2 regions of the uncultured Citricoccus sp. genome follow, and region 1 is predicted to be linked to the other one. Evidence: predicted binding sites of a transcription regulator. Region 1 holds the regulator's gene; the other holds the start of a gene.
What was found. The regulator LexA, encoded in region 1, represses DNA repair genes until DNA is damaged. The targets are predictions, from matches to a motif close to TCGAACANNTGTTCGA.

Region 1 (10,709 bases):
GCCTCGCCCTGGACGAGGCGCACGGCCTGGCCGTCCTGGACGTCGACGGCGGGCAGCAGTTCCAGCGCCGGTGCGCTCTGCGGGGTCTGGCTCATGAGGGGGTTCCTCTCGGTTCGATCGGACGAGGTGGTCTAGGACGAGGCGGTGACGAAACCGGCGATGATCGCCAGCACGGCGCACACGAGGAAGCCGACCTGCAGCCATACGGGCGCCTTCTGCTGGCGCAGCGACCAGGCGCCACCGATCAGCAGCCCGCCCAGGGCGATGAGCAGGGTGGACCAGAAGGGCATCAGAGGGTTCCGAGCCAGTTGGCCAGCAGCTGCATCCCGGCGTCACCGGACTTCTCGGGGTGGAACTGGGTGGCGGCGAGCGGGCCGTTCTCCACGGCGGCGATGAAGTCCCCTCCGTGGTTCGCCCAGGTCACCTTGGGCGGGGCGATCTTCTCGTGGGCCTGGTCGAACTCCCACTTCAGGACGCCGTAGGAGTGCACGAAGTAGAAGCGCTCGTCCTCGATGCCCCGGAAGAGCGCGGAGCCCTCGGCCGGGCGCACGGTGTTCCAGCCCATGTGGGGCACGATCGGCGCCGGCAGGGCCTCGACCACGCCGGGCCACTCGCCCATGCCCTCGGTGCGCACGCCGTGCTCCACGCCGGCGTCGAAGAGGATCTGGTGACCCACGCAGATGCCGAGCACGGGCCGGCCCCCGGCCACCCGCCGGCCGATCCACCGGGTCGCGCCGAGGTCCTTGAGGGCGGCCATGACGGACTGGAAGGCGCCCACTCCGGGGACCACGAGCCCGTCGGCGTTCATCACCTCGTCCGCGTCCGCGGTCAGTCGTGCATCCGCCCCGGCGCGCTGGAGGGCGCGCACGGCGGAGTGGGTGTTGCCGGACCCGTAGTCCAGGACGGCGACGGTGGGACGGGCGGCGCCGGTGACACCGGCCATCAGAGCGCACCCTTGGTGGAGGGCACCCCGGTGACCCGGGGGTCGTCCTCGACCGCGGCCCGCAGGGCGCGGGCGAAGGCCTTGAACTGGGCCTCGACGATGTGGTGCGGGTCCCGGCCGCGGACCAGGTCCATGTGCAGGCAGATGGAGGCGTGGTAGGTGATCGACTCGAACACGTGCCGGGTCATGGACCCGGTGAAGTGTCCGCCGATCAGGTGGTACTGCTGGCCCTCGGGCTCGCCCTCGTGCACCAGGTACGGTCGGCCGGAGACGTCGACGACGGCGCGCGCCAGGGCCTCGTCCAGCGGCACCGAGGCCTCGCCGAAGCGGCGGATGCCCCTCTTGTCCCCCAGCGCCGTCCTGAGCACCTCGCCGAGGGTGATGGCCACGTCCTCGACGGTGTGGTGGACGTCGATGTGGGTGTCCCCGGTAGCGCGGACCGTCAGGTCGATCTGCGAGTGCCTGGACAGTGCCGTGAGCATGTGGTCGTAGAACGGCACCGAGGTGGAGATCTCGGAGGTGCCGGTTCCGTCCAGGTCCATCTCGACGTAGACGTCGGACTCGCTGGTGGTGCGCTGCATCCGCGCCTTCCGGCCGGAGATCAGCTCTGCGCCCATGCTCTGTCAGCTCCTTGCTGTTGGGGGGATCCGGTGGTCCAGTCTACCGGGCCGGTCACTGGCCGGACGTCGTGGCGGGTGCCTCGGCCAGGACCTCCCGCAGGGCGGTGAGGAACGCCGTGGTCTCCGCCTCGGTCCCGGCGGTGACACGCAGGTGGTGCGGGATCCCGACGTCGCGCACCAGGACCCCGTGCTCGAGCAGGCCCTGCCACACCGCGTGGGAATCGGCCAGTCCGCCGAAGAACACGAAGTTGGAGTCCGAGACGGCCGGGGCCAGACCGAGATCGCGCAGCCCCTCCACGATCCGGTCGCGCTGGGCCTTGATGTCCTCGACGTTCTCGAGCAGGACGTCGTAGTGCTGCAGGGCGGCGTTGGCCGTGGCCTGGGAGACCGCGGAGAGGTGGTAGGGCAGGCGCACCAGGCGCAGGGCGTCGGTGACCTCCGGTGCGGCGGCGAGATAGCCCAGGCGGGCGCCGGCCAGCGCGAAGGCCTTCGACATGGTCCGGGAGACCACCAGGCGCGGCCGGCCCGGCAACAGGGTGAGCGCGGAGCGCGTGCCGGCGAGGGCGAACTCGGCATAGGCCTCGTCCACGACCACCATGCCCCCGTAGGCCTCGGTGGCGTCATAGACGGCCTGCACCACGTCCAGCCCCAGGGCGGTGCCGGTCGGGTTGTTCGGGGAGCACAACAGGACCACGTCCGGCCGGTGCTCGGCGACCTGGGCCGCCGCGGAGGCGGCCGTCAGGGAGAAGTCCTCCCCGCGGACACCGGCCACGTACCGGGTGTCCGTGCCGGCGGCCAGCAGCGGGTACATCGAGTAGGTGGGCGGGAAGCTCATCACGGTGCGCCCGGGCCCACCGAAGGCCTGCAGCAGTTGCTGCAGGATCTCGTTGGAACCGTTCGCGGCCCACAGGTTCGCCGCGGACAACCCGTGCCCCAGGTACTCCGCCAGGCGCTTGCGCAGTTCGGTGAACTCACGGTCCGGGTAGCGGTTGAGCGTCACGGCGGCAGCGGCCACCGACTCCGCGATGGCGGCGACCACCTCGTCCGGGACCGGATGGGTGTTCTCATTCGTGTTCAGCGCCACCGCCACGTCCAGCTGGGGCGCACCGTAGGGGCTCAGGCCCCGCAGGTTCTCACGCAACGGCAGGGCGGCCAGGGCCTCCGGATTCGAGATCGCATCCTCATCACTCACCCGAGACAGCCTAGGCGCTCAGTCAGTCCCCCGAGCCCCGGTGACGTCCGTGCATGGCACGCCACGGTCCCCCCTCTGACGCGGCTCGAACCGGGCGACGGGCCGGCCGAGGCCGCGGACGTTCCGGTGGTGCCCGCGTCAGCCCCGGGGGACGAAGAGGACCTGCCCCGGCTGCAGCTCGGAACCGGTCAGGTCATTGAGCTCGCCGATCCGCAGGATGGTCTGATTGCGCGGAGCGTCCGGGGCCACCTGGCCGGCCACGGACCACAGGGTGTCACCGTAGTCCACGGTGACGGACTCGACCGGGGCGACCACGGGGCGCTCCGGCGATGCTGCGGCCGGGGCCACGGCATGGGCGCCCAGGAACACGGCGGCCGCGGCCGCCAGCGCGGCCACGACGAGGATCGGGAGTCCGACGAAGAGGAAACGGCCACGACGGTTCAGGTGGAATCCGGCCGAGCCGGCGGTGCGGGTCACGACCGATGCTGCAGTGCTCATGCTCTTCAACCTCTCCGCCCGGGGCGACCGGGCTGTTCGAACGTGTGTTCTATCCGTTCGCCCTCTTGTCTAGCACGTCTGTTCGAAACACGCCAAACATTATTCGAACATATCTTTGAATCCGCCCTGCCCCTCCGGTAGCCTCTGAGGCACGTGATGGCCCGTCAACTCCCCGCGGGCCGACCATGAGACATCTCAACCGGCACCACGGACACGCTAAGAACGGATCTTCGAATGGCCTCCCGGACTCCCCGACCCGAACCGGACTCCCAGCCCGCCCCTGCCGCCCGGACGCTGACCGCGCGCCAGCGGGTCATCCTGGGGTCGATCCGCTCGGCCATCGCGCAGCACGGGTACCCGCCGTCGATGCGGGAGATCGGTGACGCCGCCGGACTGGCCTCGCTGTCCTCGGTGACCCATCAGCTGGGTCAACTGGAGAAGTGGGGGTACATCCGCAAGGATCCGGGACGGCCCCGCGCCATGGAGGTCCTGCTGGACGAGGACGGACAGCCCGTGTCGACGGCCGCGGCCGGCGCCCCGGACACCGCCGACCGCCCGGCTCCGGTCACGGCCCTGCACACCGGTGCGGTGGAGGGCACCTCCGTCCCGGTCCCGCTCGTCGGTCGCATCGCCGCCGGCGGGCCGATCCTGGCCGACCAGCAGGTCGAGGACGTCATGACGCTCCCCCGCCAGCTCACCGGCGAGGGAGAGCTGTTCATGCTCAAGGTCTCCGGTGACTCGATGGTCGATGCCGCGATCTGCGACGGGGACTGGGTGGTGGTCCGCCAGCAGAACTCGGCCCAGAACGGTGACATCGTGGCGGCCCTGCTGGATGATGAGGCCACCGTCAAGACGTTCCGGCAGCGCGACGGGCACACGTGGCTGCTGCCGCAGAATTCGGCCTATGAGCCGATCCTCGGAGACGAGGCGACGGTCATGGGCAAGGTGGTCACGGTCCTGCGGGCCCTCTGACCGGGACACTGATGCGGAGCGCGGCGATGAACCACCGTCCCTTCCCGAGAGGCGTCCGGGTGGCGGACGCCGAGCGCTTCGTCTACACCCGGGGACGGCTCCTGGAGCGTCGTCGCCTGGACCTGCTGTTGCACGGGGGCGGTCCCGAGGGCGTCCTGGCGGCGCTGGGCGCGTATCGCAACCCCGACGGCGGATTCGGTCACGGCCTGGAGCCCGATGTCCGCTCCCCGGTGAGCGAGCCCCTCGCCACCCTCACCGCCCTCGACCTGCTGGCCGGGTGGGACCTGGCCGACCATCCCTGGTTCCGCAGCGCGCTCGAGTGGGCTGCCTCGGCGTCCGGGCTCGACGGTTCGCTGCCCTTCGTCACCGAGCCCTCCCTGGCCTGGCCGCACGCGCCCTGGGTACAGCTGTGGCCCGGAGGATCACACCTCACCTTCGGCTTCGCGGCCGCCGCCCTCCGGACCGGCTTCGTCGGCGGGTGGGCCGAGGCGGCCACGGAGTGGTGCCGCTCCCAGCTGCGGGAGGGTGGGCTGTCGGCCTACGCCGTCAAGTACGCCCTGCGCTTCCTGGCCGCGGACCGGGGTCCCCGCACCGAGGGTCCTGCCGAGACCGCGGCGATCGAGACATGGCGCTCCCGCCTGGACCGCGACGGTGCGCTGCCGGTGGAAGGCGGGGCCGAGGGCGAACGACTGCACCCCTGGGACCTGGCCGCCGACCCGTGGTCGGCCCCGGTGATCGAGCCGGGGGCCGCGACCCCCGCGCGCCTGCTCTTCACCGACAGGCAGCTCCGGGCAGACGTCGACCGGGTCGTCATGGGCCAGCAGTCCGATGGGGGCTGGCACGTCGACTGGGCCGCGTGGTGCCCGGGCCAGGGCCTGGACTGGCGGGGCATCCGAACGGTCGAGGTGCTGGAGCTGCTCTCGGCCGTCGACCGCTCGTGATCCCTAGGCCGGGTCGCGCAGGCGTTCCAGCACGCCCCGCACCACAGCCGGGTCGGTGGTCGGCCAGAAGTCCGGCAGGGTGGACCGCAAGAACCCTCCGTAGCGTTCGGTGGCCAGCCGGGGGTCCAGCACCGCCACGACGCCACGGTCCGTGGTGGTCCTGATCAGCCGGCCGGCGCCCTGGGCCAGCCTCACGGCGGCGTGGGCGGCCGAGACGGCCATGAACCCGTTGCCGCCGTGACGGCTGACCTCCCGGGTGCGTGCGGTCCCCAGCGGGTCGTCCGGACGGGGGAACGGGATGCGGTCGATCACCACCAGACGGCAGGCCGATCCGGGCACGTCCACGCCCTGCCACAGGCTCATGGTCCCGAACAGGCAGGTGTCCGGTTCGGAGGCGAACTGGCGGACGAGGGCCGAGAGGGTGGCGTCGCCCTGGCAGAGGATCTGGGGCGCCGCCCCCAGCCTGCTGCGCATCTCCGCGGCGGCGTCCTCGGCCGCGCGCCTCGAGGAGAACAGGCACAGTGCCCCTCCCCCGGAGGCGCGCAGCAGGGACTCGAGCTCGTCGTAGGCGTCCGGGGAGGAGGTCCGGCCGGGCCGGGGCAGGTGCCGGGCCACGTAGAGCACGCCCTGGCGCGGGTAGTCGAAGGGGCTGCCCACGTCCACCCCGGTCCATCGCGGAGCGCCCGGCCCGAGCAGGCCGAGCGAGCCCGCCACGGGGTCGAAGGACTCCCCCACCGTCAAGGTCGCGGAGGTCAGTACCGTGGTCGCCTGGCCGAACAACCCCTCCCGGAGCCGGCCGGCCACCGACAACGGGGCGACGCACACCACCGGCGCGGCGGTCTCGTCACCCGGGACCCATCCGGTCCCCGGCTCGAAGCGGCCCGGACGGGAGGCCCACAGCACCTCGGGGTAGTCCGCGTCCGGGACGGCGTCGAGCATCCTCTCGGCCACCTCGAGGACCTCCTGGAGCCGTGAGCGTGCCATCTGCCGGCCACCGTCGGCCGCCTCGGCGGAACCGCCTGCCCCACCGGGCCCCTTGGAGTCGCTGAGCCCCTGCCGCGCCGCGTCCCGGACCGCCCGCAGGGCGTTCTGCTGGACCTCGTCCGGCCCGCGCGGGATGAGTCCCGTGGGAGTGGCGGCGAACGCCGCGTCCAGCCCGACGCCGGCCTGCATCAGGTCCTCGACCGCGATCGCCGTGTGCTTGCGTGCCGCGGAACCGGCCGCCTGGACGATGGCTCCGGACAGTTGTCCGGTCACCGCCCCCGTGACCCGGTCCTGCAGCTCGTGGGCCTCGTCCACGATCACCGCGTCGAACTCCGGCAGGACGGCCAGGCCCTCGAAGGCACTGATGGCCAGCAACGCGTGGTTGGTCACCACCACGTCGGCCTCGGCCGCATCGGCCCGCGCCCGTTCCGAGAAGCACTCCTCGGCCATCGGGCAGCGCTGGGCGCCGATGCAGTCGACCGCCGAGACCGAGACCTGGCGCCAGGCCCGGTCACTCACCCCGGGCTCGAGGTCGTCCCGGTCCCCGGACTCGGTCTCCTCGGCCCAGTCGCGCAGCCGCTTGACCTCCCGGCCCAGCGGGCTGGTCGGTCCCGCGTCACCGGTGACCATCGCCTCACCGTCGTCGGCCAGGCCGAACAGGGCCTGCCCGTCCTCCTCGGGGAAGCCCCCGTCGATCTTGTGCCGGCACAGGTAGTTGGAGCGGCCCTTGACGAGTGCCACGGTCATCTCCCGGGGCAACTCGTCCTGCAGGGCCTCCAGCAACCGCGGGGCGTCCCGGCGCATGATCTGCGCCTGCAGGGCCAGGGTGGCGGTGGCGACCACGACCGGGGCCTCGGCGTCCACCGCGTGCTGCAGTGCCGGCACCAGGTAGGCCAGCGACTTCCCGGTGCCGGTGCCGGCCTGTACGAGCAGGTGGGTCCCGGACTCCAGGGAGCGGGCCACCTCCACGACCATGCGGCGCTGGCCCTCGCGGTGCTGTCCGCCCGTCGCCTCGACGGCCGCGTCCAGCCACTGCAGGGCCTGCCGCTCGGCCTCGGTCCGGGCGAGCACGTCCTGATCCGGAGCGGTGTGCTGTGCCGTGTCCGTCATGCCCCGGCCGGTTCCGGCCGGTCGACGGAGAAACGCCGCAGGTCATCGGCGAGGTCCTCGCGGACCAGCACCCGCAGCCGGGTGCCTCCCGACTCATAGGTCTCGGAGATGATGTCCGCATCCGGGGAGTGCAACCGGGAGACCACGTCCCCGTCCGTGAACGGGATGAGCAGGTCCAGGGCCACGTCCGGACGCGGGATGGCGTCCGCGATGGCCCGCTCGAGCTCGGCGATGCCCTCACCGGTACGTGCGGACACCACCACCGAGCGGGGTTCGCGCTGGCGCAGCCGGGCGATCGCCACCGGGTCCGCGGCGTCGGCCTTGTTCAGCACGATGATCTCGGGGATCCGGCGCGCGTCCACCTCGGCCAGCACGGTGCGGACCGCGGCGATCTGGCCCTCCGGGTCCGGGTGCGAGGCGTCCACGACGTGCAGGATCACGTCCGCGTCCGCGACCTCCTCGAGGGTCGAGCGGAACGCCTCGACCAACTGGGTGGGCAGGGACCGCACGAACCCGACCGTGTCCGAGAGCGTGTAGCCGATCCCGTCCGGGGTGACCGCCTTGCGCACGGTGGGGTCCAGGGTGGCGAACAGGGCGTTCTCCACCAGTACCCCGGCATGGGTCAACCGGTTCAGCAGTGAGGACTTGCCGGCGTTCGTGTATCCGGCGATCGCCACGGACGGCACCCTGTTGCGGCGGCGGTTGGCCCGCTTGGTCTCGCGGGCGGGCTTCATGGCCGCGATCTCCCGGCGCAGCTTGGCCATCCGGGTCCGGATCCGCCGGCGGTCCAGCTCGATCTTCGTCTCACCGGGACCGCGGGAGCCGATGCCCTCGCCGGCGGCCGCCCGGCCACCGGCCTGACGGGACATGGACTCACCCCAGCCGCGCAGTCGCGGCAGCAGGTACTCGAGCTGGGCCAGCTCCACCTGGGCCCGGCCCTCACGGGACTTGGCGTGCTGGGCGAAGATGTCCAGGATCAGGGCGGTGCGGTCGATGACCTTCACCCGGACCACGTCCTCGAGCGCACGCCGCTGGGAGGGCGCCAGCTCCGAGTCCACGACCACGGTGTCCGCGCCGGTCATCGCGACGATGTCCCGCAGTTCCTCGGCCTTGCCCTTACCGAGGAAGGTGGCCGGATCGGGGGTGTGGCGGCGCTGGATGAGGCCGTCGAGCACCTCGGAGCCCGCGGTCTCGGCGAGCGCCGCCAGCTCGCGCAGGGAATTCTCGGCGTCCGCGGCGGTGCCCTCGGACCAGAGCCCGGCCAGCACGACGCGCTCGAGGCGCAACTGCCGGTACTCGACCTCGGACATGTCCTCGAGCTCGGTGGAGAGCCCGGTGACCCGGCGCAGGGCCTGGCGCTCGGCGAGGTCGAACTGCTCACCGTCGGCCTCGGTGTGCCCGTCGTCGCCGTCGGACAGGGCCAGGGCACGGCCCTCGGTGGGCCTGACGCCGTGCTCGACGGAGGCACTGGCCGCATCGGCGGCCAGGATACGTTCGATCACGTCCTGGATCTGGGTCTCGTCCGGCTGGTCGTTCCCGTGCTGGGGGTTCTCGGTCATGGTCTCCTTGGAAGATGCGTGGTATCTAGGGTAGTCGCTCGGACGGACGCCCGAAGGGTCTGGCGTGCCGCTGGGGATGGGGTTGTTCGGGGCCATGGGTGGACCTCCCGGGGAATCGGCCGTCGGCCGCGGCGCTGCGCGGGGCCGAGCGGGTGCACGTCGAACGACGCCGATTCCGCGGCGGGGCGTTCGGGACGGTGCTGGATGGGTGGGTTGCCATCACGGAGCGATCCTCGACCCGTCAGCGCGGGGAGTCATCGGTCCGGAGCCGTGAGCAGTCGCTCACGCCAGCTCAGCGCAGGAAAATCCACATGCCGTCCAGTATATGGCCCCTGTCAAGTAACATCGGGCGGTGATGGACTCCGCACACTACTTCTCCGCCGACCCCGCCACGCCCGAGCGTCGACGCCGGATCACGCTCACCCTGGCCGGCCGGGAGGTCGCGGTGCAGACGGCGAACGGCATCTTCTCGCCGGAGGGCCTGGACAAGGGCACGGCGGCGATGCTCCGCACCGTCCCCGAGCCGCCGCCGTCGGGCCGGTTCCTGGACATCGGCTGCGGCTGGGGACCGCTGGCGCTCACGCTCGGGCTGTCCAGCCCGCAGGCGGAGGTCACCGCCGTGGAGGTCAACGACCGGGCGGCCCATCTGTGCCGGGACAACGCCGCCGCCCTCGGCCTGGACCGCGTCACCGTGTGCCGGCCGGAGGACGTGGCGGAGTCCGCCCGGTTCGACCTGATCTGGTCCAACCCGCCGATCCGCGTGGGCAAGGAGGCCCTGCACGGGATCCTGCTGCAGTGGCTCCCCCGGCTGGCACCCGGAGGCCGGGCCTTCCTCGTGGTCCAGAAGAACCTGGGGGCCGACTCCCTGCTCCCCTGGATCCGGTCCGCCCTGGAGGAACGGCACCCCGGTGAGTTCAGCGTCTCCCGGCACGCCACGGAGAAGGGGTTCCGGATCCTGCTGGTCGAACGCGCCTGAGCCGGCCCGTCCGGCCGGGGCGGGGTGCGGGAACGCGCCGGCCGCGCGGAGGACAGCGGGTCATCCCGGCCGTTGCCCTCGGGCGGTGACCCCCGCCGGTCCACGGATGCGTGCTCAGACCCCGAACGCGGGCGGGTAGGCGATCGGTCCGGAGGGCACCGGTTCGCCGAGCACGAGCGCCATCATCGCCTCGTCCGGCGCCTCGAACGGCGCGCTGATCCCGAGGCCCGACGCCGGCCGGAACCCGAAGCGCGGGTAGTACCCGGCGTGCCCCAGCACGAGGACGAGGCGTTCCCCGGCCTCCCGCGCGGCCGAGAGCACGGCCTCGATCACCGCGGTGCCCGCCCCGCGGCCCTGGTGGTCAGGGAGAACGGAGCAGGGGGCGAGGGCGGCCGCCGGTTCCCCGCCCACGTGGCACCGGGTGATCAGTGCATGTCCCACGGGGCCGGCGTCGGGGTCGCGGGCGTCCGCGACGACCCAGGACAGCCCGGGCAGCCAGGCGCCCGGATCCCTGCGCAGGGCGTCCACGAGGTCGGCCTCGGCCGGCGTCGGGAAGGCGGCCTCCACGACGCGGCGGACGGCCGCCCGGTCCCCTCCTCCGGAGTCCTCGGGCCGCACCGTCCAGCGGACCGGGCTCACAGCACCGTGCCCTCGAAGACCAGCTCGGCCGGACCGGAGAGGATCACGTGCTCGGTGCCGTCGGGCTGGGCGCGGAAATCCACGCCCACGAGGCCACCGGGCACCCCCACCTGCCACCGGGTGGCCGTCTCGTCCCCGGCCCAGAGGCGGACGGCGGCCGCGGCCGCGCAGGCACCGGTACCGCAGGACAGCGTCTCGCCCACGCCGCGTTCGTGCACGCGCAGGTCCACCCGGCCGACGTCGCCGTGGAACAGCGGGTCGGCCGCGACGACGAA
Region 2 (10,709 bases), on a different contig from region 1:
TACGGACGGCCTGCTCCTGAGGCACCGCACCCGGCGCCTAGCCGCACGGTAGCGCCTTCCCTACGCTGGGTGGCCACTGGCGCAACCGCCCGGTAGACCGCGGTACCGAGCCCCACCTCCCCTTCCCACCCCGATTCCGGAGGACACCGTCATGTCCAGCACACGCCATCCACGGCCGCCCCGCGTCCGCGTGCAGAACTTCGCGGTCTCCCGCGAGGGCATCGCGGCCGGGTTCAACCAGACCCTGGAGCGCCCTTTCGGTGACCTTGACCCGGCTCCGCTCATGAGCTGGGCCGGGGCCACCGACAGCTGGCCCAACCGCACGGATCCGGGCGGCAGCCGCGGCCTGGACGACCACATCGTGCGCGACTTCACGCACAACATCGGCGCGGAGATCATGGGGCGCAACAAGTTCGGCCCGATCCGGGGCCCCTGGCCGGACGAGGAGTGGCGGGGCTGGTGGGGTGATGATCCGCCGTTCCGCACCCCGGTCTTCGTCCTGACCCACCATCCCCGGTCGTCGTTCTCGCTCAGCGACACGACGTTCCACTTCCTCGATGCGAGCCCTGAAGAGGCAGTGAAGGTCGCCCTGCAGGCGGCCGGGGGCCAGGACGTCCGGATCGGGGGTGGCGTCACCACCGTCCTGCAGTTCCTGGAGGCGGGCCTCATCGACGACCTGCACGTCGCCGTCGCGCCCGTCGAGTTCGGCGACGGACTGCGCCTGTGGTCCAGCCCCGTGGAGCTGGAGGACCGGTTCCACCACGAGAGCGTCCCGAGCCCCAGCGGCGTGGAACACTACTTCTTCTGGCGCTGACGGAGGACGGTTCACTCCTCCGGCGTCGGCAGCAGCTCCCAGGTCTCCGGGTGCGGGACCGGCACGGGCCGGTGGATGTCCAGCTCGCGCACCCCGGCGCCCTGGATGCCCCTCCCCCGGCGGTCACCGCCGGTCGCCGAGCTCTCCGGCGGGAGCCCGACGGCGCCGCGCACCCTGACCGGCCAGTCGCCGGTGTCGTGGTGGGGGATGTCCCGGGGCGCACCGGCGTCCGGAGCGGACCCGGCACCGGCCGCGACGAGCCGGCGCCGGGCCCCGGGACCCCAGGGGACCGGTTCCCGGGCGCCACCGGACCGGGCGGCGGACCGGTCCCGGCGCAGCCAGGCCCGCCATTGCTCGCGCGTGCTGTCCAGGTAGTCCGGGTCCGGCAGCGCCTCGGGCCGGTGCAGGTCCCAGGCGCGGATGGCCTGCAGGCTGATCGCCTTGGGCCCGGTCCGCCGGGTGGTGCCCTCGATCAGCAGCAACCGGGCCGAGAACAGCATCTCCCCGGTCTCGTGCTGGGCCTCCGTGAAGAACGAGGCGTCCACGCAGCCGGTCCCGTCGTCCACGGAGATGAAGACCACGCGCTTGCCGCTGCGCATCGGCGGGGTCTGGGTGGCCACGCGCACCCCGGCCACCAGCACGCGGGACTGCGAGCGCAGGCTCAGCAGGTCCTCCGCCGCCGTGACCCCGAGGGCGTCCAGGTAGGGCCGGTGCGAGTCCATCAGGTGCGCGGTGGTGTCCATGGCGGTCAGGTCGAGTTCGGTGCGCACCATCTGGTCGCGGCTCGGGGCGGGGAACATCGGCACGATCGCCTCCGTCTCGGTGTCCGGCAGGTCCAGGGACAATTGCCCGTCCACCTGGCGGGGTCCCGCCGTCCGCTTCCGCCCGGTGGGGGCCTCGCCGAGCATGCCCGCCGATCCCCCGGCGTGCTGCAGCTCCAGGTGGTGTACCAGGTCGGTGCGCGAGGCCCCGCCGGGGGGCAGCAGGCAGTCCAGCGCCCCCAGCTGGGCCAGTCGCTCGAGGTTGCGCCGGGTGGGCCGGGCGCGGTCGCGCACGTCGGCCAGCGAGGCGTACGGCTGTCCGGCCACGATCCGCCGGACCTCGCGCTCGCTCAGCCCGGACATTGAGGTGAGCGCCAGGCGGATGCCCCACCGGCTGCCGTCGGGATGCCGGGAATGCCCGGGACGTGCAGGACCACCGGGCAGTTCCGGGTGGGCCGGCACCCACTCCATCCGGAACCTCTCCGTGGAGGCGTTGATGTCCACCGGGAGCACGGGGATGCCCATGCGGCGGGCCTCGGCGATCATCAGCCGGCGCGGGTACATGCCCGGGTCGTGCTCGAAGATCCCGGCCAGGAACGCCTCGGGGTGGTGGGTCTTGAGCCAGGCCGAGTGGTAGGTGGGCACGGCGAAGGCCGCCCCGTGGGCCTTGCAGAACCCGAAGGAGCCGAAGGCGTGCAGGGTGCCCCAGACCTCGTCGATGACGTCCAGGGGATAGCCCTTCTCCAGCGCCGCGGCCCGGAAGTAGGCCTCCACGACCTCCTCCTGCGGTCCACCGATCTGTCGGCGGAACTCGTCGGCCTTCGCCAGTCCGCAGCCGGTCATGGTGTCCAGGGTCCGCAGCACCTGCTCGTGGAAGACGGTCACCCCGTGGGTCTCGGATAGCACCGGTTCCAGGTCCGGGTGCGGGTACCTCGCCGCCGCGAAGCCGTGGCGCTGCTCGAGGAACGGGCGCACCATGTCCGACTGCATGGGACCGGGGCGGAACAGGGAGATGTCGATGATCAGGTCGTTGAACTCGACCGGGGCCAGCTTCCCGATCAGCTCCCGCTGGCCCGGTGACTCGATCTGGAAGATCCCCAGGGTGTGGGTGGTGCGGATCATCCCGAACGTGGCCTCGTCGTCCAGCGGCACCCGTTCCAGGTCGACCCGCTCCCCCGTGGTCCGCTCGATCTCCTCCAGCGTGTAGGCGATCGTGGACTGCATGCGCACCCCGAGCACATCCAGCTTGAGCATGCCCATGGGGTCCATGTCGTGCTTGTCGAACTGGCTCATGGGCAGCTCGATGCCCGAGGGCTGCACCGGGGTCCGGTCCAGCAGTGTCCGGTCCCCCAGGATCACCCCGCACGGGTGCATGGCGATGTGCCGCGGCAACCGGTCCAACCGCTCGGTGAGGTCCACCAGCAGGTCCAGTTGCTGCTGTCCCGCGGCCCGCCCGGACTCGACCTGCTCGGCGAACCCGCGCAGCTCGGGCATCCGGCCCATCGCCTCGCGGAAGCTCGAGGCGGAGAACCGCCACAGTTGCTTGGCGATCGTGTCCACCTGTTCGGCGTCCATCCCGAGCGCCATGCCGGCGTCCCGGACCGCCCCGCGGGCCCGGTAGCCGTTCTGCATGCTCATCAGCGTGGTGCGCTCGTTCCCGAACCGGGTGAAGATCGCCGCGTAGACGTCGTGCCGGCGGGCAGACTCCACGTCCACGTCGATGTCCGGCAGGGTGGAGCGGTCATGGGACAGGAAGCGCTCGAAGATCAGCTCGTGCCGCATCGGGTCCACGTTCGAGATCCGTAACAAGTGGTTGACCAGCGAGGACGCCCCGGAGCCCCGGGCCGAGACCCGGACCCCCAGGTCCTCGATCATCCGGACCACCTCGGCCACGGTGAGGAAGTAACTGGCGAAGCCGAGCCGGGTGATGATCCCCAGTTCGTGTTCCAGCCGGTCCTCCAGGTCCCGGCCGGCCCGCGACGACGAGAACCGGCTGCCGCTGTACAGCTGCGGGAAGCGGGCGTGGGCCCCGGTCAGGGTGCGCTGGCGCAGGGCGGTGACCGGGTCGCCGTCGATCCCGATCACCGAGGCCTCCGGTACCGTGGGCCGCCCCCAGCCCAGGTCCGGTCCGGGGTCCATCCGGCAGGCGTCGGCCAGGGCATGGGTGGCCTCCAGCAACGCGCCGGCGCCCTCTGCCCCGGCGGCGCGGCAGACCTCGCGGGCCACCTGGTGCATGGATCCGGCCGGCTTCAGCCAGCCCTGCCCGTTGGGCTGGAGGTCGGCCAGGGCCTCCAGGGAGCTCAGTGCCCGGGCGGCATCGAGGACGTCGGCGGTGGCGGCACCGTCCGGGGTGGCGTACCGTACCGCGTTGGTCAGCACCGCCGGGACCCGGGCGTCCCGGGCCGCGCGGAGCATCTTCACGGCGTGCGCGGCCGAGAGCTTCTCCCCGGGCGGGGACAGGTGGCAGACCACCTCCACCCGCAGCGACCCGGCCGGCAGGGCGGCCTTCCAGCGGCGCAGCAGCGCCCGGCCGGCGGTGTACCTGCGCGCGGCCATCAGCTGCCCGACGTCGGATCCCGGTCCCAGCAGCACGAACAGTTCCGGTGGGGCGCCGTGGTGGGGGCCGGCGGCCCAGCCGGCCAGCTCGTCCATCGTCACGTACGGCGTGCCCCCGGCGGACCCGCCCGTGGTGTGGGCGTGGGCCGCCGAGACCAGCCGGACCAGGGCACGGTAGCCGCTGCCCCCGGTCCCCCCACGGGCCAGCACGACCACCCGGCCGGCGCTGTCCAGCACCCCCGTGCCGGTGTGGTCGGATCCCCGGTGCACCGCCAGGTCCACGCCGATGACCGGGTCCAGGCCGTGTTCCCGGCAGGCCCCGACGTGCTTGGCGGTGCCGTACAGGCCGTCCCGGTCGGTGCAGGCCAGGAGATCGGCGCCGTCCGCGGCGGCCGCCGCGGCCAGCTCACCGGGCCAGGACACCCCGTAATGGGCGCTGAAGGCGCTGGCTACGTGCAGATGGGGGAACCCGGGGGTACCGCCCATCAGGCGCTCTCCCTCAGGCGCACGGCGGCGCCGTCATGGATGCGGACCAGCCGCCACCGGCCCGAGTCCAGGTGGTGGGAGATGTCCAGGGTGAGCAGCGGTGAGTTGCGGGCCCGTTCCAGGCGCACCTGCACCCGCCAGACCTCGTGGTCCACCAGCCCCGCGCCGCGGCCTCGCTCGGCCCGGTGTTCCTCGGTCCACCAGCGCCGTCGTTCGTACCAGCGCACCGGTTCGGCGGCCAGTACGTAGTCGCGGCCGTTCCACCCCAGGTGCAGCGGCACCCCCGCGGTCGTGCAGGCGACCGTGACCGATTGCGTGAAGATTCCCATGGGACCTGATACCCGTCCTTCTCGTCGTGCCTTCTCAGTGCCGTCGGTGCCGGGGTCCACGGTGGCTCCGGTCCGGCCGTCTGGGAAGGAACGGCGAACCGGAACCGGGGATGACCCGGCCTGGCGGTGGGAGGTAGCGGTCCGAGGGGAAGGTCCGGCCGTACTCCCACCATGGTATTAGAACGCATGTTCGAACACCACACGTCAGGCTAGGGAGGACGCCGGACACGATAAGCGCGCAGGTCACGGGCGCGCGCGGCGCCCCTCAGGCCCGGAACAGGCGCGGAGCAGGCACGGCGGGACTAGGGGGCAGGCCTCGGCGACGGAACGAGGAGGACAACGGGCTCACCACCGCCGCAGGATCACCGCGGCGGCGGGATCACCAGGACGGCGGGGTCACCAGGACGGCAGCGCCGGAAGCGGGCCGTCGGCCTCGACGTTCTCACCGTCACCACGGGCCAGCCAGGCCAGCAGGCCCTCGCGGTCGGACTCGACCCTCAGGGCACCGTCGCCCACGACCCACTCGTCGCGCTCCTCGGTCACCAGGGTCATGCCGGGGGCGCCCTTCGCGCGCATGGTCCGCACCGCGGCCTCGACGGCGTTGAGCAGGGAGTCCGGGTCGGCCTCCTCGATGGTCCACGCCGTGTCCAGGTCGTGGTGGTGCACGACGACCTCGGAGATGCGCAGCGCGACGATCGAGGTCACCGGGATCTCCTTGCCGTGCAGGTCCACGGACTCGACGGCCAGTTCGCCACTGAGCCGCTCGGACTGCTCCGCGAAGAACGCGGACGACTCGCGAAGGCGGCGGAGCAGCTCCTCGCGGGGCAGGGCGGCCAGCTCGTCGATCTCCCGGTCCCGCGCCTCACGGGAGGGGTAGAGCTGCTGCTCCTCACCGGTGGTGGCCCAGTCGATGAGCCGCACGAGTGCCCGGCCGTTGGAGGCGAGGTGGGCCAGCACGTGGGCCCTGGTCCATCCCTCGCACAGCGACGGGGCACGCAGCTCCTCCTCGGACAGGGAGGCGGCGGTGGCCTCGAACATGGCGGTCTCCCGGCCGAGGCGGGACAGGTCGGAGTGCAGGCGCGCTGGATTGATCATGAAGGCCACCCTATCCACGCGCCGGGGGGCGTTCCACCGTCCGGACGGGTCCATCCAGACGGGTCCGGACGGCATCAGGAGGTTGCGGATCTCAACGGCCCGCCGGTGCCGCACCCCCCGGCGGAGGACTGGGTAAACCCCTCATATGATGCAGGTCACTCCTCTGGGACTCTGGAACGCAGCCCGGGGACCGGCAGCCGGCCGGCCCACCACGAACCGATCCGAGAGGACCGACAGCCCATGTCACACCCTCCCACCCCCGTCGCCCACGATCCGCGCCAGGAGGCACGCACGGCCAACTGGGTCGCGGCGATCGTCTGCTGCGCCCTCGTCTTCGACGGCTTCGACCTGACCATCTACGGCACCGTGCTGTCCACCCTGCTCGATGACCCGAGCCAGATCGGCCAGCTGGACGGCGCCGCGGCCGGCGCCCTGGGCTCCTACGCCCTGATCGGGGTCCTCGTCGGCTCCCTCACCTGCGGATTCCTGGGCGACCACTTCGGCCGCCGCCGGCTCATCCTCGGCGGCATCGCCTGGTTCTCCATCGGGATGTTCATCACCGCGCTGACCACCTCGGTGGCGGCGTTCGGCGTGATGCGCCTGCTCACCGGACTGGGGCTCGGGGTGATCCTGGCCACGGCCGGGGCCACGATCGCCGAGTTCGCCCCGGCGGGCAAGCGCAACTTCTACAACGCCCTCGTGTACTCCGGGATCCCCGCCGGCGGCGTCCTGGCCGCGCTGCTGGGCATCGTCCTGCTCGAACCGCTGGGCTGGCGCGGACTGTTCATGATCGGCGCCACGCCGATCCTGTTCCTGCTGCCGCTGGCCTGGTTCAAGCTCCCCGAGTCACCCCGCTGGCTGCACGCCCGCGGCCGCATCGAGGAGGCCCGTGCCGCCTCCGCGCGGACCGGGGTGCCCCTCCTGGAGGAGATCGTGGTCCAGCAGGCCGGCGCGGCGCCGGCCAAGCGGGGATTCGCAGCGGCCTTCTCCCGTCAGTTCTTCCTGCCGACCGTCCTGCTGGGCTTCATGTCCTTCTCCGGCCTGTTGCTCACCTACGGCCTGAACACGTGGCTGCCGCGCATCATGGAGGGTTACGGCTTCGACAAGGGTTACTCCCTGTCCTTCCTGCTGATCCTCAACAGCGGGGCCGTGCTGGGCGGGATCGTCGCCTCGCTGGCCGCCGACCGGCTCGGTGCGCAACGGATCGTGGCCACCACCTTCGTCCTGGCCGGGATCACCCTGGCGCTGATGACCTTCCAGTTCCCGGCGCCGGTCCTGTTCCTCTACATCGCCGTGGCCGGGGTCGGCACCCTGGGCACCCAGGTGCTGATCTACGGGTTCAGCTCGAACTACTACACGACCAATGCCCGCGCCGCCGGGGTCTCCTGGGTCGCCGGCTTCGGGCGCATCGGTGGCGTGCTCGGGCCCCTCATCGGGGGCTGGCTCACCGCGGCCGGCGTGGGCGGCAGCACCGCCTTCTACATCTTCGGCGGCGTGGCCCTCTTCGGGGCTCTGGTCACCCTGGCCGTTCCGCGGCAGTCGCGGCTGGAACGGGCCACGGACACCGCGGCCACGGCGGACGTCCCCGGCGTCGCCGGCGCCACCGGGCACCATGGCGCCGAGGCCGGCGAGCCGGCGAGCGCGGTCCCGGCGTCGCGAGCCTGAACGCCTCCGTGCGGCCCGCCGCCGTCCCTCAGTCCTCGGGACGGTAGCGGGCCGCCAGCTCGCTGCGGGACCGGACGCCGAGCTTCCGGTAGATGCGCGTCAGGTGGTACTGGACCGTCTTCTCCGCCAGGAACAGCGAGCGCGCCGTCTCCTTGTTGGTGGCCCCGTGCGCCACGAGCTCCACCACGGCCTGTTCCTGCGCCGTGAGGTCGACGTCGGCCCGGCCCGCGGCCACGAGCACGGGGTCCGCGGGGGCGTCGACGGGGCCGACGTCCATCCCGGTGGCCTTGAGCTCGCGGTCACAGCGCTCGACGTAGGTCACGGCGCCCAGGGAGTCGTAGAGGTCCTTCGCCACCTGGAGCACCGAGGAGGCCAGCCGGCGCTTCCCCGCCCGGCGCATGCTCTGGCCGAAGGCGAAGCTGATCCTGGCCTGCAGGTAGGGCCGGTGCAGTCCCCGCAGCTGCCCCAGCGCGGACTCGAAGTGGTCGCGTGCGGCGTCCGGGTCGCCCTGCGCGGCGAGCAGCCGGCCCCGGGACCAGGACATCCGGGCCTGGTCGGAGGGGATCGCCCGTTCCCGGCACAGTCCCTCGAACGCGGTGAGGAACTCCTCGGCGCGCTCCAGCCGGTTCGTCATCACCAGGGCGTTGACATAGGTGTCCTGCCACGGCCAGAAGGAGACGCGACCGGCCGTCCAGGGGTCGATCTCCGTCAACGGCTCGAGCGCCTCCAGGGCGCTCTCGTAGTCGGACCGGGCCTCGTGGAACCGTGCCCTGGCCAGGTGTGCGGGCACTAGCATGGCCCGGTAGGTGCCCGGGTGGACGGCGGCCCTGGAGACGTAGTGACGCGCCCGTTCCCAGTCCCCCCGCATGGACCACAGCTCGGCGGCCGTCCAGTACAGCAGGGGCCCGATCAGGGGCATCCGGGCCGATTCCAGCCGGACCGAGGCCCGGGACACCGTGGCCGCGGCGGCGTCCCAGTCCCCCAGCACCAGTTGGGTCCGCGCCAGCCAGGCCTCCGCCCACAGGGAGATGCGCAGCGAACCGCCGCGATGTTCCGTGGGGGTGGCCGCCTCGAAGCCCACCAGCGCCGACTCGACCTGGTCGGCCCGCAGGGCCAGCCAGGCGGCACCCATCTGGATCCGCTGCTTCTGGGCGTTCTCCCCGGCGCGGGCGGTGGCCCGCTCGTAGGCGGCCTCGGCCTCCTGCAGGCGCCCGCGGGCATACAGGCCGAGCCCGTAGATGGCCTCCGACTCGATGTGTGCCGGGCTGCCCGCCTCGGTCAGGGACATCGCCGTCTCGCCCCACTCGGTCATCAGCGGCCCGTCCCACGACGCCAGGCCGTGCAGGACGAAACGCTGGGCCGCCTGGGCGGCCGCCGCCGGGTCCCGGTCGGCGTCACTGGTCCGCCACGCCTCCTCGAGATGGTGCCGGGCGCTGCGGCTCTGGCCCGAGACGGTCGAGAGGTAGCCCAGGACCGAGGAGCGCAGGGAGGAGGACGGCATGGCCTCCACGGCCGAGGTCCAGGTCTGGGCCCGGGCGATGTCCCCGGCGCCGACCGAGGCGTCCACCGCCCGCAGCAACCGGTCGTCGTGGCGTTGCGGGTCCGTGGTGAGACGGGCCGCGGAGAACAGGGCGGACGAGACGTCCTGCCACGCGCCCCGTTCGCCCTGCCGGGCGGCGAAGTCCTCGAGCTCGGCGGCCAGGGCCGCGTCCGGTCCGGCCGCGGCGGCCACCCGGTGGGCCAGCCGGTCGGCCTCCAGGGGCACGACGGCGGCCGCGCGCCGGTGCCGGGCCAGTCGCCTGCTCGGCAGGGCCTGTTCGTAGATCGCCTCGGCGGCCCCCGGCTCGACGAAGGAGACCGCCGAGCCGTCGTGGTCCACGGTCCACCGCAGCAGTCCGGTGCGATGGCCCTCGTCCAGGGCCTCGATCACGGCCTCCGGCCCGCTGAGACCGCTGACCTCCTGGATCTCGGCGAGCCCGGCCGGGGAGCCCAGCACGGCCAGGGCCTCGGCGACCTCGATCAGTCCCGGCGTGGCATCGGCCATCAGGCCCCGCACCCGGGACTGCATCCGGGCACTCGCCGGCAGCGACGGGAACCAGCTCTGCCAGGTCTCCGGCGGCATCTCCTGCAGCAGTTCCAGGACCGGTCGCGGCAGCCCCCGGGTGTGCCGGACGAGGCCCTGCGCCGCCGTGTCCCCCAGGTCCAGGCCGAAGCGGGACCGGGCGAGCCGGCGGACATCCTCGGCGTCCAGGGGATCCAGGCGCAGTTGGCGGACCCGGTACTGGCCGAGGAGGTCGCGCAGGCCGGGGGGCAGGGCGTGGGAGCGGGAGGGGTCGAGGGTGAACAGGAAGAGCACCTTCGAGGACTTCAGCCGCCGCATCACGAACACCAGGATGCGCACGCTGGCCTCGTCGAGATGGTGGACGTCGTCCACGGCGACCACCACGGGCCCCCGCAGCTGCAGTGTCTCCAGGTGGGTGGTCAGGGTGGCGGCGTAGTTCGCCGCCTGGGCGACGCTCAGTTCGGGCACCGGCATGGCCGGTGGCATGGGCGTGGCGTCGTAGCCCTTGGCCGACCGCAACGGTGCGGTGTCCATGAGCTGGGAGTACCCGGCCAGGGCCAGTTGGGACTCCCAGGCGTCCCCCACGGCGTTCAGGACCCTGACGCCGCGACCGGCAGAACGGCAGTGCTCGAGGAAGGACTCGAGCACCGCCGTCCGGCCCGATCCGGAGGGGCCGCTGAGCACCACGGTGCCCACCGTCCCGCGACGTGCCTGGCGCAGGGCCTCGTCCAGCTCGGCCAGGACCCCCGCGCGGCCGACCAGCACCCGGTCCGGTGCTGTCTCGCCGTCGGGCACCGTGTACTGCATGCGGACGAGACTAGCCGACGTGGGGGTGGCGCCCGTCACGGGGCGGACGCCACCGGCAGCCGCGCTCAGCCCAGGTCCCCCCCGGCGACCGGCAGCACGCTCCCGGTCAGGTACGAGGCCTCGGCGGAGGCGAG

Region 2: a site for LexA is predicted at 5,125-5,140, ahead of Q0283_RS05820 (DUF6504 family protein). Genes of this name have one in related genera too.

What each region holds. Positions count from the first base shown of each region.
Region 1 covers NZ_CALMQR010000059.1:14,604-25,312, forward strand. The annotation lists gene priA (bifunctional 1-(5-phosphoribosyl)-5-((5-phosphoribosylamino)methylideneamino)imidazole-4-carboxamide isomerase/phosphoribosylanthranilate isomerase PriA) at 1-95, opposite strand, end outside; gene Q0283_RS06730 (hypothetical protein) at 132-290, opposite strand; gene hisH (imidazole glycerol phosphate synthase subunit HisH) at 290-943, opposite strand; gene hisB (imidazoleglycerol-phosphate dehydratase HisB) at 943-1,560, opposite strand; gene Q0283_RS06745 (histidinol-phosphate transaminase) at 1,616-2,755, opposite strand; gene Q0283_RS06750 (LysM peptidoglycan-binding domain-containing protein) at 2,894-3,253, opposite strand; gene lexA (transcriptional repressor LexA) at 3,488-4,225, shown strand; gene Q0283_RS06760 (hypothetical protein) at 4,252-5,166, shown strand; gene Q0283_RS06765 (ATP-dependent DNA helicase) at 5,170-7,260, opposite strand; gene hflX (GTPase HflX) at 7,257-8,819, opposite strand; gene Q0283_RS06775 (class I SAM-dependent methyltransferase) at 9,175-9,795, shown strand; gene Q0283_RS06780 (GNAT family N-acetyltransferase) at 9,910-10,434, opposite strand; gene dapF (diaminopimelate epimerase) at 10,431-10,709, opposite strand, start outside.
Region 2 covers NZ_CALMQR010000055.1:66,264-76,972, reverse strand. The annotation lists gene Q0283_RS05830 (dihydrofolate reductase family protein) at 152-814, shown strand; gene dnaE (DNA polymerase III subunit alpha) at 826-4,617, opposite strand; gene Q0283_RS05820 (DUF6504 family protein) at 4,617-4,946, opposite strand; gene Q0283_RS05815 (maleylpyruvate isomerase family mycothiol-dependent enzyme) at 5,343-6,041, opposite strand; gene Q0283_RS05810 (aromatic acid/H+ symport family MFS transporter) at 6,282-7,706, shown strand; gene Q0283_RS05805 (AAA family ATPase) at 7,735-10,575, opposite strand; gene Q0283_RS05800 (1,6-dihydroxycyclohexa-2,4-diene-1-carboxylate dehydrogenase) at 10,641-10,709, opposite strand, start outside.